3 regions of the Lysinibacillus sp. NPDC096418 genome follow, and region 2 is predicted to be linked to each of the others. Evidence: riboswitches for the same ligand, from Rfam matches in the RefSeq annotation. Region 2 holds a riboswitch; each other region holds the start of a gene.
The links. A riboswitch is a leader RNA that binds a small molecule or an ion and turns the genes downstream of it on or off. The one in region 2 is predicted to bind cobalamin.
Positions count from the first base shown of each region.

Region 1: it holds a riboswitch for cobalamin, as region 2 does, so the genes downstream of both, ACIQZG_RS21290 (FecCD family ABC transporter permease) here and ACIQZG_RS20595 (glutaredoxin family protein) in region 2, are expected to answer to the same signal.
Region 3: it holds a riboswitch for cobalamin, as region 2 does, so the genes downstream of both, ACIQZG_RS05810 (hypothetical protein) here and ACIQZG_RS20595 (glutaredoxin family protein) in region 2, are expected to answer to the same signal.

Region 1 covers NZ_JBIWEY010000041.1:17,452-22,849, forward strand. Annotated here, with positions in the region: gene ACIQZG_RS21280 (ABC transporter substrate-binding protein) at 1-133, opposite strand, end outside; gene ACIQZG_RS21285 (heme ABC transporter ATP-binding protein) at 194-967, opposite strand; gene ACIQZG_RS21290 (FecCD family ABC transporter permease) at 968-1,957, opposite strand; cobalamin riboswitch at 2,148-2,334, opposite strand; gene ACIQZG_RS21295 (GTP-binding protein) at 2,518-4,458, shown strand; gene ACIQZG_RS21300 (hypothetical protein) at 4,550-4,996, opposite strand; gene ACIQZG_RS21305 (PadR family transcriptional regulator) at 4,993-5,292, opposite strand.
Region 2 covers NZ_JBIWEY010000038.1:8,207-13,604, forward strand. Annotated here, with positions in the region: gene nrdF (class 1b ribonucleoside-diphosphate reductase subunit beta) at 1-158, opposite strand, end outside; gene nrdE (class 1b ribonucleoside-diphosphate reductase subunit alpha) at 146-2,239, opposite strand; gene nrdI (class Ib ribonucleoside-diphosphate reductase assembly flavoprotein NrdI) at 2,236-2,595, opposite strand; gene ACIQZG_RS20595 (glutaredoxin family protein) at 2,595-2,816, opposite strand; cobalamin riboswitch at 2,935-3,112, opposite strand; gene ACIQZG_RS20600 (PhzF family phenazine biosynthesis isomerase) at 3,494-4,384, opposite strand; partial or broken gene ACIQZG_RS20605 (DUF3888 domain-containing protein) at 4,553-4,639, shown strand; gene ACIQZG_RS20610 (Imm26 family immunity protein) at 4,692-5,177, opposite strand.
Region 3 covers NZ_JBIWEY010000004.1:43,142-48,539, forward strand. Annotated here, with positions in the region: gene ACIQZG_RS05795 (MATE family efflux transporter) at 1-932, opposite strand, end outside; gene ACIQZG_RS05800 (tyrosine-protein phosphatase) at 1,049-1,828, opposite strand; gene ACIQZG_RS05805 (ABC transporter substrate-binding protein) at 1,953-2,903, opposite strand; gene ACIQZG_RS05810 (hypothetical protein) at 2,905-3,447, opposite strand; cobalamin riboswitch at 3,680-3,901, opposite strand; gene ACIQZG_RS05815 (hypothetical protein) at 4,154-4,702, opposite strand; gene ytvI (sporulation integral membrane protein YtvI) at 4,802-5,398, shown strand, end outside.

The DNA.
Region 1 (5,398 bases), on a different contig from region 2:
TTGCTGCAGCTTGTGCTGGGTCCCACTGTTCATTTTCTGTTTCTGACTTCTGTGCTTTATCGTTCCCACAAGCTGCTAAAATACTTAACATTGCGATTGCAAGAATAAGCCACATGCTTTTAAATGTCTTCATGTCCTTTCCTCCTTTAATGATCAAAATTATATAGAAAGAAATCTATGATCCCTTTGCTAACTACAAGAATTGCTCTGGTATATAGAAAATATGTGGTTTTTTCGTAATGGGATGCACGCTAACCTCTGCATGTACGCCAAATACCTCTTTTAATATGGCAGGTGTTAATATATCTTGTGGTGTCCCATAAGCCATAATTTCTCCGTTTTGCATCACATAAATTTTGTCGCAGTAAGTCGCTGCAATATTTAAATCATGTAAGGCAACCACCACGGTAATCGGTAAACTCCGTATTAGGTCCATTAGCTGTAGCTGATGCTGAACATCCAAATGATTTGTTGGCTCATCTAATACCATTATCTTTGCCTGCTGTGCTAATGCCCTTGCGACAATAACACGTTTTTTTTCACCACCAGATAAGGAACTAAAATTACGTTCCGTTAAATGAACAATGCCAGCTTGGCGCATTGATTGTTCAATGATATCTCGATCCTCTTTCGTATCGCCTTCAATGAGTCGTTTATGTGGAGTGCGTCCCATAGCCACAAGATCCTTAACAGTAAAGTCAAATAGTACTGGTGTTTCCTGTCCTACAACTGCAAGTTGCTTGGCCATCTCCTTTGCGGATTGCTTGTAAATGTTTTCATTATATAAAAACACATCTCCGACTTGTGGTTTAAGCATTCTGTACATATTTTTTAATAACGTGGATTTCCCACTGCCATTTGGGCCAATTAAACCTACAAACTCTTGCTCATGGATATGCATCGATACATTTTTTAATATTTTCGCTTTTTGTACAGTGAAAGACAGATTTTGCGCAACGAATACCATTTAATCCCCCTCCCCGAATGAATAAGTTTGCCTACGGAGCATCCAAATAAAGAATGGACAACCACATAAAGCAGTAATAATCCCAATCGGCATTTCCTCTGGGGCAATGACAATACGCGCTACAGCGTCTGCCCATATTAAAAAGATCGCGCCAAGTAGTGCACTTACGGGTAAGACAAATTTATAATTAGAGCCAACAATCATACGTACAATATGTGGAATAATGAGACCTATAAAGCCAATTGCCCCACTAACTGCTACTAACACGCCCGTTAACAGAGAGATTAAGAGGATAAGGAGCAGTCGGAATTTTTCTATATTGACACCGAGTGTTACGGCTGATTCCTCACCTAGTAACAATAAATTCAAATGACGTGCGTGTAATCGTAAAATTAAATAGACAACAATAAATACGACGAACGGAATCGCTAAATTCGCCCACTTTGCACCAGCCAAGCTACCCATCATCCAATACATTACCGCCTTCAGACCACCCTCTTCTTTCGACATCATCAGCATAAAGTTCGTCATCGCTGATAACACGAGTGACACTGCAATACCTGCTAATAATAAACGAATAACTGAAATTCTTCCTTGTACTCGTGCTAGGAAAAACACGATTATCACGGCTACCGTCGCACCAATAAAGGCTGCAAATGACAGCGCATACATACCTAAATACGAAAAAGCACCAAGTAGTATAACAGACGTTGCTCCAACTGATGCACCCGAGGATATTCCTAAAATATACGGATCTGCAATCGAGTTACGAACTAGGGCTTGAATCGCTGCTCCCGAAATGGCAAGACCAGCCCCGACAATCATAGCTAGTAAGACTCTTGGTGTACGAATTTGCCAAATAATAATTTCTTGTGAGCGACTCCAGTCCGATTCAATGCCAAATAGATTGAAAGGCGCATGTGATAAAATTACACGCCACACCGTACTTGGTGTGATCGATACAGAGCCCACCATGACTGCTATCGTCATCGATACAAAGACGACACCAATCAGTATTACTAGGATTATGGCTATGTTTTTTGTTGTTTGATTCCTCAAAATGCTCTCCCCTCTTATAACAAAGGGCATAAAAAAAATCCCCTTGTCTACAAGAGGATGTCATAGTGAAATAATGGGTTTCTCTACCCTGTCACTACAACCATCCTCGTGGTTCTATGTAAATGTGTTGCTTTAATTGGCAGGTATCCTGGCTTAGGTTCATCGTCTATACGCCTTCCCATAACTTAGCTACAGTGGCATTGTGCATAGACTCCCCATTTACAGTTGCGGGACAGCATCGGAATTGCACCGATTTCCCTTTTAAGCAAATGTCCAAAGACATTTGCACCAATAAAAAACTTCATATTAAGTTATAAAATTTAGAATAGCAGAACTATTCTATTCTAGCAATCACACAAAATTATCCATTTTAGAATTTTCTTTGATATATAAGCACTACTTTATCATAAAGACTATTTATGTAACATGAAATCATTACTGATAATTTTCTGTTACAATAATAGTCAACGACGAATGAAATGAGGATTTTTATGTTAAAGACAATTGGCGTGCTCGCTCATGTCGATGCAGGTAAAACAACTTTCTCTGAACAGCTTCTTTATCATACGAATAGCATCCAAGCTAGGGGTCGTGTCGATCACCAAGATACATTTTTAGATAATCATGCAATCGAACGTGCGCGCGGAATTACTATTTTTGCCGAGCAAGGTCGCATGCAAATCGGAGATGATACATATACGCTTATCGATACCCCAGGTCACGTCGACTTTTCACCAGAAATGGAACGAGCTATACGTGTCATGGACTATGCAATTATTATCGTAAGCGCCGTTGAAGGAGTGCAAGGTCATACTGAAACGGTATGGCAACTTTTACGTCAATATCATGTACCGACGTTTTTCTTTATCAATAAAATTGATCGTGAAGGTGCAGATGTAAATGCAGTAATGGCGCAACTCCAAAAGGAATGTTCTGAGGACGTATTATTTATTAATGAGTCGCTTCGTTCGGACTATGTATCTAGCCAGATTACCGAATGGCTTGCGGAACGTGACGAATTGCTACTTGATTCTTTTCTTACTGAATCGCTGGATGCCTCTACTTGCCTTTCAAGCTTGCAAGCAATGATTAAAGGAGAACGAGCTTTCCCTTGCTTTATAGGATCGGCATTAAAAGATATTGGCATCAAGGAGTTTATAGCTCAACTTCCACTTCTATCTGCGACAAATTATGAAAAAGAAGCACCGTTTCAGGGCGAAGTATTTAAAATTCGTCATGACGGTCATCAACGTCTCACATTTATAAAAGCATTGCAAGGAACCTTACATGTTCGAGATGATTTTACGTTAGGAGTAGTTACAGAGAAGGTAACGGAAATTCGTATTTATAACGGTAATCGATTTGAAACTGTACAAGAAGTAAGTGCTGGGGAAATCTTTGCGGTGAAAGGACTAAGTCAGGCTCAAATTGGTGATGTCCTTGGTAGTTCAATAAATCCACAACCATTTGAGCTTGTACCGACATTACAGGCAAAGGTGCAATATGATGGAGGGCAACATATAAAAGATGTATTAAAAACCTTTCGTTTACTTGAAGCTGAAGAACCTACGTTACGAGTTATATGGAACGAAAAATTTCAAGAGATTCACGTGCATATTATGGGCGTCATTCAACTCGAGGTTCTTCGTGAAGTGCTAACTAACCGCTTTTCTCTAGTAATTACATTTGGTGAGCCTAAAATCCTATATTTAGAAACCATTGCGACGACTGTGACAGGCTACGGTCATTTTGAACCGTTAAAGCACTATGCCGAAGTACATTTATTGATGGAGCCAAACACGCGTGGAACTGGCATTACATTTGTCAATGCATGTCATGCCGATGATTTATCCGTTGGACATCAGCGACTCATTGAAAAACATCTATTTGAGCGCGAACATCATGGTTTATTAACAGGCTATCCTATTACAGATATTCGTTTTACTCTACTAACTGGACGTGCGCATAATAAACATACAGATGGTGGCGATTTTCGTGAAGCAACGTTCCGAGCGCTACGTCAAGGGCTCGAACAAGCTAAAAATGTATTGCTCGAACCATATTACCGCTTCAAACTTAAAGCACCGAACGATTTTATTGGGCGTATGATAACTGATGTTCAACAAGCAGCAGGAACTTTTGACGCACCTATTTTGACTGAGGAGCACGTTTTACTAACCGGCCGTGCCCCTGTAGCTACATTCATGAGCTACAGCACTAATTTTGCCGCTTATACAAATGGCAAAGGCTCACTATCACTGCAGTTTGATGGCTATGATTTGTGTCATAACACTGCTGAGGTTATTGCTCAGATTGGCTATGATAAAAATGTTGATCCTGAATACACATCTTCTAGTATATTTTGCGCTAAGGGCAAAGGCTATTCCGTTCCTTGGCAAGAAGCACAAGAAGCCATGCACTGCTTACGATAGAAAAACAAAACAGACTTCACTCTATATTTTAGGGTTAAGTCTGTTTTTTAATGGAGATTGAAGTAAAAAGAGCCTTACACACTCTGTATCATTAATTTGCTAGCACTAAAAATACAGTAAAACTAATCGCATATAACCCCATTAAACCTACTGACATCTTTGATAATTTTGTTTTGATTGAAAAAGCACTTCGGAAATCCGAAGATCTAAAAAGATTAACAATGAAAATAGATACTGCAAAGAAAAACGAGACCATAGCTATAATTATTGCAACTTGTTCCATTAAAATAACCTCCCGTAACGAAATGAATTTTACAACTACAAACACATTAATTAAACTAACAAGTAATACGATATAGCTCATACGAATGCCAAAAATTTCTCTTTCACTTATTTCTTGTTTCCAAGCATCCACTATACCTTGCATTAGGTCCTTCAACACATAAAATGACAAATCCGTCTGTTCCAAAAAATAAATCAATTCATCGCCGTATCTCTGTCTCCAACTTTTTGGATACAAATATATTAACCACTTCATGTCAGACCAAGCCTTTTCGTTCCTAATGCTGTTACTTTTTGAATCTCTTTTATTTGATCAGTTAAATGATTTCGCCCCGCATCTGTTAGTTCATAAACTTTTTTACGATCATCCGATTCAAGCATATGAATAAAGCCGGCTTTTTCTAAACGTGAAATTGCTCCATACAACGTCCCTGGCCCCAACTTAATGTCGTAATTTTTTTCAATATCCTCCATAATCGCATAACCATGACAGCTTTTTTCTGCCAGACTAATCAAAATTAATAATGGCGGTTCAGAAAATTTACCTTTCACTTCTATTCAAAACCTCCTTTTTCGTTTTATTACGTTTGGCGATATAACGTATAACGTAATAATAAGTCATATGTAAAAATAATGCAATAAAAAGGAAGCGAAATTC
Region 2 (5,398 bases):
GTATCTTGATGTTCAAAACTCTTCCACTGTTTAATATCTTTACTTACTGCAATTTCTTCAGGAAACCAAATTTGCTTCCATTGCTGGTCCCAAAATACTTGTGCAAGTTCACTAGTTGGCTTATTCCAATTGACCGCCTCGTAAATTAAATTTGACATGCTACACACTCCTCTAAGCTTTGTAATCGTTGGCGTACATAGTAAACGGACTTAATCCCCTTTACCCATGCATAAATGTAGATTTTAGCCAATTGTTCTGTTGTCCAATTGTCAGTCACATAAAGTGTCATCGAAATGCCTTGGTCTACGTGCTTTTGAGAAGCTGCATATAAATCGATTAAATCATAAGGATTAACATCATATGCTTCTACATATAAATGGCTATTCTCATTCGTTAAATGCGGCATTGGATAAATTGTTCGACTATCCGCATAGTCACGTACCTCTACACGCTCTGTACTTGGAGCAATTGAAGCTGTACAACTACGAATATATGAAATACTACCAGTTGGTGCAATAGCTAAACGATATGAATGGAATAAACCGTATTGCATAACATCCTGCTTTAATGTTTCCCACATCTTTGTCGTAATGATTGGAATATTACCAAGTGCTTTTAACACTACAGGAGATAATTCTTCTTCGAGTTTATTTACATATTGACCAAAATAAATGCCTGAAGCGTAATCACTATCCTCAAATCGGTAGAATGTTTCGCCACTTTCTTTGGCAATCTCCATTGATGATTTGAGTGAATAATAGTTCATCGCTTCCATAAAATGATCCATAAAATCAATCGATTCCTTCGAGCCGTACATGATTCCCTCTGTAACCAGGTGGCCATGTAGATTCATACAACCAAGCCCTACTGAATGCATTAATTTATTCGCTTTTACAACAGACGGTACATTCTTGATGTTCGTCATTTGTGACACATTCGTTAATAGGTGCATAGCTGTATCAACTAACGTTCCAAAATCATTTACTTTACTTGCTGCATGGATATCAATTGACCCTAAGTTACACGATACATCTAACCCGTATTCATTCGGTTCATCTTGGTCAGTAATTATACTTGTTTGCTGTACTTGTAAAATTTCTGTACATAAGTTTGACATTTTTACTCGACCGATATTTTTGAGTGGATGCACATCGTTGACATTATCATCAAAAATTTCAAATGGATAGCCTGATTCAAATTGTGCTTTTTTCACTTCTGTATAAAGCTTACGCGCATTCAAACGCTTAATTTTACGGATATTCGGATTATCAAGGAATTCATAGTACATCTCTGAAATCGAAATATCAGACATACGCTTTCCATATTCTCTAAATATATCGTATGGACTAAACAACACAATATCTTTATCACGTTTCATGAGTTCGAAGAAAATACTTGGGATAATAATTCCCGTTGATAGCGTTGCGAGACGAATTTTATCATCGGCATTCGGTTTTTTTGATGAAATAAAATTTTCAATGTCTGCATGGAAAATATTTAGATAGACAACTCCTGAGCCATTTCGTTGTCCGAGCTGATTTGAATAACTGAAAGAATTTTCTAAAAGTTTAGCGACTGGGATTACGCCACTTGCACGATTTAAAATCTCTTTAATCGGATCACCTAATGGACGTAAATCTGTTAGGTTTACCCCCACTCCACCACCAAGGCGTGATAGCTCCAAACAATAACCAATATTTTCAGCAATACTATTCATGGAGTCATCCATTGATAATTTAAAACAGCTTACTAATTCGCCACGTGCTTTCTTCCCACTATTTAATGCTGTTGGCGTTGCAGGTTGATATGCTTCCATCATAGCTTCTACCGAACGTTCAGCTAAGACCGTGTCACCTTGTGCTAAATATAAAGCTATGATGACAATTCGGTCCTCATATTTTTCTAAAATTTCTTCCCCATCACGACTTTTCATTGCATAGCTATCATAAAACTTACTCGCACTCATAAAGGATGGGAAACGAAAATTATAATCATAGGCTTTCTTGTATAGCTGTTTAATAAATTCCATATCATACTTGTCGATAAATTGTTTTTCATAGTAACCCTCATCGACTAAATAGCGAATTTTTTCTTCGATATCAATAAAATAACGTAGACGCACATTTACATATTCTAAAAAGTAACGGCGCGTTGCTTCACGATCCTTTTCTAACTCTAGTTGACCTGTTGTGCTATAACGATTCAGTACATCATTATTAAGCTTTAAATATGTTTTCATCCCAACACTCTCATTTCATAAAACATTTGTATTGCATCATAATCAGCTTGATATCCTCGTAAATCTAATTTACGCACTAAGGGAACATCATACGTTGCTGCAATTTTTTCTCCGGCACCGCCAAATACTGTATGCCCAAAGTTACTATTGCCACTGACAACTACTCCCTTACAAAACTCCTTGTTTTGTTCTAAAAAACGAGTCACTTTTTCAGGGACATCACCTAATCCGTCTGTGTATGTTATTAAAAGATAGGACTCATCTAACAGTAATCCTTCAGAGATTTCAATCGATTCCACCCCTAATTTAGAAACAACACTTCGAACATTCCCTGTACGACTAGCAAAAACTATCATTAGGCAATCATCTCAATTTGAGAAACTATTTCTTTTACATCTCCTATAAATGTTCCTTTTACTTCAAGAACAGGTACGCTTAAAAAGCCTGCTTCAATAATTGTTTGCTTTGCTTGTTCGTCGTGATCAATGTTCACAATTTCCGCTTCAAGTCCTGCACGTTTTAATTCCGATTTTACCCAAAGACATTTTGGACAGATTGTTTTCGTATACAGTTTCATTTAAATCCCTCTTTTCAAAATATAAAAAAGGCTATCTCTTAGAGAGATAGCCTGAAATAGAAACGTTTAAAATACCCAAAAAGGTGACGTCCCCATTTCTTATTCCCCGAAGAAATGATTGATTTGTTTTATATAGGCAGGTCTCCTGGCTTTGCTTCATCCTCTGATTTCCTTCCCATGCAGATGCACAGTGGCTTTAATCATCGTCAGCTTCACAGTTGCGGGGACAGCGTCGGTATTGCACCGAACTTCCCTTTTAAACTACATATAGTAGTACCTTGATAAAACGAACACAATATATTGTTTTTTCAATAGAACTAAGTGTACCATCCTTCAAATAAAAAGTAAATCTAGAAAAGGGAATTCCTTAAAATCAAACTATTCTATATTTTTCGTCAAATGACTCAATATAATAACTTGCTAATAATCTACTCTTTAAATCCCTATCACTCTAGTACAATGGTTCGCTAACAGCCAATATAGTATAGCATAAGCAAAAGTAACGATATATTATCGGACACCAAAACTTTATGCGAGGCCACTGACAAAGAAAGTACCTCATAAATTCCCTTATTAGAATTGTTGTCGTATACATTCTCATTTCACAAGGTAAAGCCTAGCCAACCCTGCTACCCTGATGGCAGGCGAATCTTTAAAGAATGTCCCCATATGATGGATTATTCTATTTCAATCTCAATATTCTTCACAAAAACAGCCGTACCTGAGATAGAGATGTCTAGTTGCTCTTTTTCTTCTTTTACATGTACATATACGCGTCCATCTTTATTGATTTCATGTCCTTGTTCAACAATAAGTGTCGCAGGCAAACTAATATTTTCATTTACATACTTTTTATAATACGCGCCCATCACACCTGAAGCTGTTCCTGTAATTGCATCTTCAATAGTACCCGAATAAGGAGATGAAAAATGACGAGCATGCAGATCACTTCCCTGATCTCGCACTTCAAAACAGATAGGGTGTATAGAAGCTTTTGGCATCTCAAATAATACCTTCGGAAATTCTTCGGTGTTGGGTGTCATTTTTGAAAAGCTTGATAACTCTTTAATCGGGATAATTAAAGTCCAAATGCCTGTACTTCCGTAAACAATTGGATATTCTGAATGTAAATCATCTTCTCGTAATCCAATGGAAGCTGCTAAATCAGACTTATAACCACTAAATGATTGAAACTGTGGTTTTGCATGTTGCATAGTGATTAGTAATTGATTATTTTTTTCACAAGTCTGTATCGGCAATACACCTGCATTCGTTTCAATTGTAAAAGCTGATTTTTCTAAAAGTCCATTCATTCTTAGAGCATAAATCGTTGCCATTGTCGCATGACCACATAAATTCATTTCATGTCCAGGTGTAAAGTAACGAATTCGAAAATCAGCAATGTTCGAAGAAACAACAAAAGCTGTTTCATTAAATCCAACTGTTGCAGCAATAGTGAGCATTTGTTTTTCTGTATAATCCTCGCCATTCAATACAACACCAGCTGGATTCCCTTTCTCTGGAATGGAACTAAACGCGTCAATGTGCTTTATACTTACTTTTGCCAAAATACGTACCTCCTTCAATCGTAAAAATCATGCCTTACTTTAACTATTCGATACCCCATTCTTTTACTGCATCGTAAATGACAAGAGCCAATACTATTCATTTTGAAGTATCAGCTCATTTTTTTAAACAACTTTATTTACGGTGAAACACTATTTACAAATATCCATCGAATGACCTATGAAATTTCTTCTGGACCTACAATTAAATCGATAAATCACACACACCTCAAGACGTATGAATATCAATCGGAATAATTGGCACATTAAAAGCAAAAAGACGCAAATTCAACTTCTGAAAATGTGACCTTTAGCTTAATAACTTTGATTCTGCAAGTACCCTTATGTAATCCATACCCCAAATCCCCAAGGTTTCACATTTTTCCCATTCCTCTTTTGTAATTGGTCTTATTTCTTCTAACCCTTTCATTAATTTACAATATTCAGGTTGGTAGCTTGTTTGAGAACGAAAATAATTAGGCTCAATAGAGTCTAACTCCAATGGACGGTACCCAGTGATCATACAGCCTAATCCAGTTTCGTATATGCAATTAATGTGTGCTACTCCTTGAATTAAAGTTTTTGACCCTGCAATTGCTTCTGATGTAGGAGGAACACTTTCTATCCAATCCATCAAACCAGCAAGGAAAGTCCTTGTTGGCGGGGCACTATATTCTCCCGTAACCTGTATAACCCTACCGCAAGCAAACATTCCATTATGTAAAGGAATCGCCCAGAATTGACCTGGTATCAGTTTTTTATTTGATTTTGGTTTAAAAGGATAGTTAATTTTCAAATCGATTCTCCAATCATCTTTATTACATTATAACAAGATTCTTATTCAGTTATATGGCCCTTTAATGAAAACGAGCGCTGATCCTTATTACAGAATCTCTCCCGATTGCGGAAGATAGTTTTTCAACTATAGCCCCTGTAATTGAAGTAGAAGAACGATAAAAAAATGCAGGTATACAGCTTAATAAATTGTCTCTATATACAGGTTTTTATTTTTATTTT
Region 3 (5,398 bases), on a different contig from region 2:
TGATATGCCTCATCCTTATTACCAGCACCTACATAACGTCCAATAATTATCGCTGTCCCCATACCAATCGCAATGGAAAATAAGTATGTAAACATTGAAATATTCATTGCATACTGTCTTGCCGCTAATGTTTCTGCCCCTAAATACGTTGCATAGTATAAGAAAATGATTTGGCAAAACTGATACATTATCTGCTCAAATGCTGACGGTAAGCCGATATTAAGAATTTTGCGCACATATTCCTTTGAATACGCGAAATAATATTCTAACTTCACACGTACTTCCATGACCCGATAGAGCAACCAGAAAAATACGAGTACGGCAAGTGACCGGCTAATAACAGAAGAAATAGCCGCCCCTTGTACACCTAGCTCTGGTAAACCTAAGTTACCGAAAATCAAACCGTAGTTCAACACAACGTGCAAAATGTTCATGCCTAGTGACACGTACATCGTCTGCTTCGTCCAGCCATGCACACGAATAACCGCCGCAAGTGCATTAATGATTGCCTGTAAAAATATGAAACTACCGATAATCACTAAATAGCTTTGCGCATGTGCAAGCACTTCGCCTTTTAAATTCATCATCGTCATTAAATGACTAGAACCCAAGAAGAATACCATACTCATAATCAACCCGACTGCTACATTCATTGTGACCGCTAGCGCGGAAATCTTCGCTGCCTCAAGATAGCGCCTCGAACCTAAATACTGAGACACAACTATCGCGGCCCCATTTCCGACAACTTCAAGGATTAAAATTGCAATATGAATATATTGATTTGCTGCTCCGACACCAGAGACAGCATCATCTGATAAGGCACTAAGCATAAACGTATCTGCTAGCCCCATTAACATAAATAAAAATACTTCTAAGAAAATGGGCCATGTTAAGTGAAATAAACTTAACTGTCCATCTCCTTTTTTCTTCATGACTGCATCAGTCAACTTACGTCACTTCTTCCTGTAATGAATAAAAACATACTGTATCTTAACATATTTCTTCCAAAAAAATATCCCCTCCCTCATTTCCGAGGGAAGGAATATATCTAGCGCAAGCAATATGCCTGTAACTGCTCACGTTTGTCTTTTGTCAGATTAAATTCTTGTTCTAAAAATATCTCCTTTGAGCCATAGCGTATATCCATCTCATTAAATGCTGCTTGTAAATAATCTTCTTTAGCAGACATTAGCGCGTGAAATTGCTGTAATTCTTTATCATTAAAATCCTGTTGAATAACTTGTTTCATACGTTCTACCATTGGGCGGAGATGAATATTGGTATCTAAATAATCCTGCATAATTGTCGCTTCAGGTACATCAAGTGCTAATAAAATCAATGCACCACCAATCCCTGTGCGATCTTTTCCTACTGCACAATGATGAACGAGGCCTAAGTTTTCGGGTTGTTGAATCGTCGCCATTAATTTCTTAAATGAAGCATTATTAAATGGCATCTGTGCATAAAAATCTCGGAACATATCTGAATTGACAACTTTGTAGAAGTTTTGTCGCCCCATTGTTTTTTCAGCATTTGTTGGCATTTCAAAAGCATGATTGCCCTTCGCTGGAATTTGTATATACTTAGTATTAGAAAATTCCGGATTCGGATTACTTTGGGCTTCATGGTCGTCCCGGTAATCAAAAATCGTTTTAATCCCTAACGCTTCAAAACGCTCCTTATCTGCCGCTGTCATCTTACCAAGTGCTGCTGAGCGATAAAACAAGCCTTCCTTTACAAATCGCCCATCTCTTGTCTTATAGCCACCCATATCACGGAAATTATAGACTGCCTCAAACGGAATAACTTTCATGTCAAATTGTCTCATCCATTACGCCTCCTTTGATTTAGCCATTACCTTTACCTCTATTTTATAAAATTAAAAGATAGAATACCAATTTCAGCAGTAAAAAGCCGCCTCATAAAATGAGACGACTTCCTACAACATTTACTTATTGAAATAATTCAGGGTATACAGCTTTTGCTACTAGCTCAACTGCTTCACCAATGCGTGGACCTGGACGAGATAATGTATCTTCATCTAATGAGAATACTTGTTTATTTTGAACAGCTTGTACCGTGTTCCAGCCGTTACGACCTAAAATTCCCCCTACTACATCTTTATCACCTATACTTGGTACTAATATAACTTCAGGGTTTTTCGTAATGATTTCTTCTTCCGAAACTTGTATCCAACCTTTTTGATCGCCAAATACGTTGTTTACTTTAGCTGCATCTAAAATATCTTGTTGGAATGTGTCATCTCCAAGGGTAAAAATGTTAGGTGGTGAACTAACTTCGTAATATACATTTTTTGGTGTTTCCACGTCTTTTACTTTTGCTTCAACAACAGCAATTTTCTCTTTAATCTCTTTGTTTAACTGTTTACCTTTATCTTCAACACCCATTACTTTTGCAAGTTGCTCGATGTCACCGTAAACGTCTTCAAAAGATGTTGCTGATTGAATAACAAACACTTTTACACCAGCATCTTCAAGTACCTTTAGCGCATCTTTTTCACCAACTGTATAAGCAATAACTACATCCGGATTCAAACCTAAAATACGCTCACTGTTAAATACCATCGAATCCGAAACACGCTCAATTTCTAACGCTTCGGCTGGATATGTATCATAATCAGTTGCGCCAACAATCTTATCGCCTACACCTAATGCAAATAATATTTCCGTGTTACTAGGTGCTAATGAAATCACTGTTTCTGGTACGGCATCAAATGCTATTTCTTCACCGCGGTCATCCTTCACTTTATAGCCTAACTCTTCAGTTTGTGCACCTTGTTTTGATGTATCCTCTTTCGCCTTTTCATCTGCTGTGCCACAGCCTACAAGTAAAAATGCAAGCATTAATACTGAAAGCCATTGGAATTTAACTATCTTTTTCAATTTAGACATTCTCCTTTTTCTTTTTCATTGGGTAAGACTTACTTATAAATGGAATTTCTACAATGCCTGCTTGTCGATTCATGTAAACAGCCATAACAAAAAATACGTTGGCTAGTAAACCTAAATAATTAAATAGAATTTCTGGTACTTCTCGTTCCTCAGAAACTTTATGAAGTGAACGATATGACTTTTTTGCCTCGCTACGACATAAGTGTAATGCCGCTGCTGCCTCCGTACCCTGCGGTAAAACAAAGCTTTGAATTTCTTCTTTGACATGGCTCACATAGAAATCATAGCGATTACTTAGCCAAGCTAAATCCTCATCAGTAACCGCTAATTTCCCTCGTACTGATCCATTAACATGATAAGCCATAGGTAAAATTTCAAGCAGGTCTTCTTTTACTACATCCACTTCTTCTTTTTTGACAGCTACAAGCGCCACTCCTACATGAGTTGTTAAGCAGTCGGTACGTATTTCAAAGTCAACAGTTGTTACTTTCTCACGCATAAATGGATAACTGGAATAGCGTGCATCTTTTTTCAAATCTAGACCCTCCCTTCTACTATAAGAATGTTCTTGCTGCTATAAGACCCTATACATTTCGATAAGTTCATTCGCGCATTAATAGTGCGTCTGGAATGCTATATACCAGTAAAAATAGGTATAAAAAAAGCCGCTCCCCTTCGAAAAGGAACGACGAAAATAGCATAATTGATCACGCTCTATAACGCTCAATATGTATTTGCCGTATATCCTCTTATCTTCCGAAGAGTACTTATACGCTCAAATAAAGGTCGGTCTCCTGGCTTGTACAGCTTCACTACAAAGATTATGTAGCGAAATAATAAGAACCTTCCCATCCACTAGAAGCATTTTTCTTCTATCGACAGTGGTTTCTCTCTTATATCTTCTGTACTTACAGTTGCGGAAACAGCTCCGGTTTTTCACCGAATTCCCGATTATGCTAATAGTTAGCACCTTTATTCTGCAAGAATTATTCACTTGTTAAGCAGTTTATCATAAATTAACGCCCTTTAATAGTTGAAAGGTTACGAATACTCACATAACCCAGCACTATTTCCCCTAATCTACAAAATCCCAGTTTTTTCGCACGAAACAACTGCACTACGAACTTAAAATAATCATTAATTTATATTGGATCACCGATTTAGTAGCTCGTGCCTTAAACCTACCGTATACTATATCAATAAAACATTTGCGCCTATAGAAAAACAGCCATCCTCGACATTTAACGAAGGGCTGTCTTGTATTTCCTTTTGTATTTGGTATCCTGCTCTTTCTCAATTAAATCCTGGGCAATATTCAATATCTTTATATCATTTGTTGCATCAAATAAATTTTTTAAGGATACTATGATATCATAACGAATAAGTGTCGGATGTTTTTCATCGACACATGTGTGGAATCGATTCGCTAAACGCGAAACAACTAAATCCCTTTGTACCTGTCCACCTAATCCGATACGCCAAATCGATTGCAGTGTATGTCTTGCCGTAACAGTGTTTTCATCATAAGTTACAGCCCAAATTTTCATAAAGTCTTCTAATACCCGTTCTTCTGGATCACTTTTTGCCGCAAGTGCACATAAAAGCTGTGCTGACTGTGCGCGTACATGCCCATTTTTATATGTAAGTGCCTTGATAAGCTGTTCCCAGACCGAATACGTCCAATCTACAGGTTCTTTTACAATTTTCATTAACTCTTCAAAAGTTTCATATTGAATATCACGGTCATGCTCTGTTAAATTACTAAAAAGTTGTAATATATCTTTTTCCATTATCCATCCCTACCTTTATTTCTTTCAGAACGCCATAATTTCGTAAAAAATTTATGTTACACTTAATAAATCATCAATTTTTTAAAATTTTATAAGCAGGTGAGTTTTTTGAATAAAACAATTTCAAGAAAAACATTGTTCCTAACACTTGTCATTATCGGTTTAATTATTGCGGGATACTTCATTGTACCTGTCTCGGTTCCCATTATTTTAGCCGGAATTACCGCCTTTTTGTTAGAGCCTATTGTCATGTTTTTCAAACGTAAATGGAAAATGTCACGAAAAATAGCTGTCGCTGTTATTTATATAGTAAGTGCCGCATTTATTGCTGTTATGTGTTACTTTACTATTACACAATTAATGTCGCAAATTATTTCCATTTCTAAACAAGCACCTTATTATATTTCAAAGCTAACTGATATGTGGCTACAGATGCAGGGGCAAATTTCCCAATATACCGAAAACTTCCCAACCGAGGTTCGAACTTCACTACAAAATACTACATTGGATTTCATCAAAAAGGTAGAAGAATCCTTTTTAACCTTCTTCAATTATAGCAAAGTTACGAGCTTACTTTCAGATATACCTAGTCTTTTTATTAGCCTTCTTGTTTATATGATTGCCTTATTTTTATTTATGCTCGATATTCCTAAAATAAAACGCAATGTATACAAATATTTAAAACCAGAAACTGCA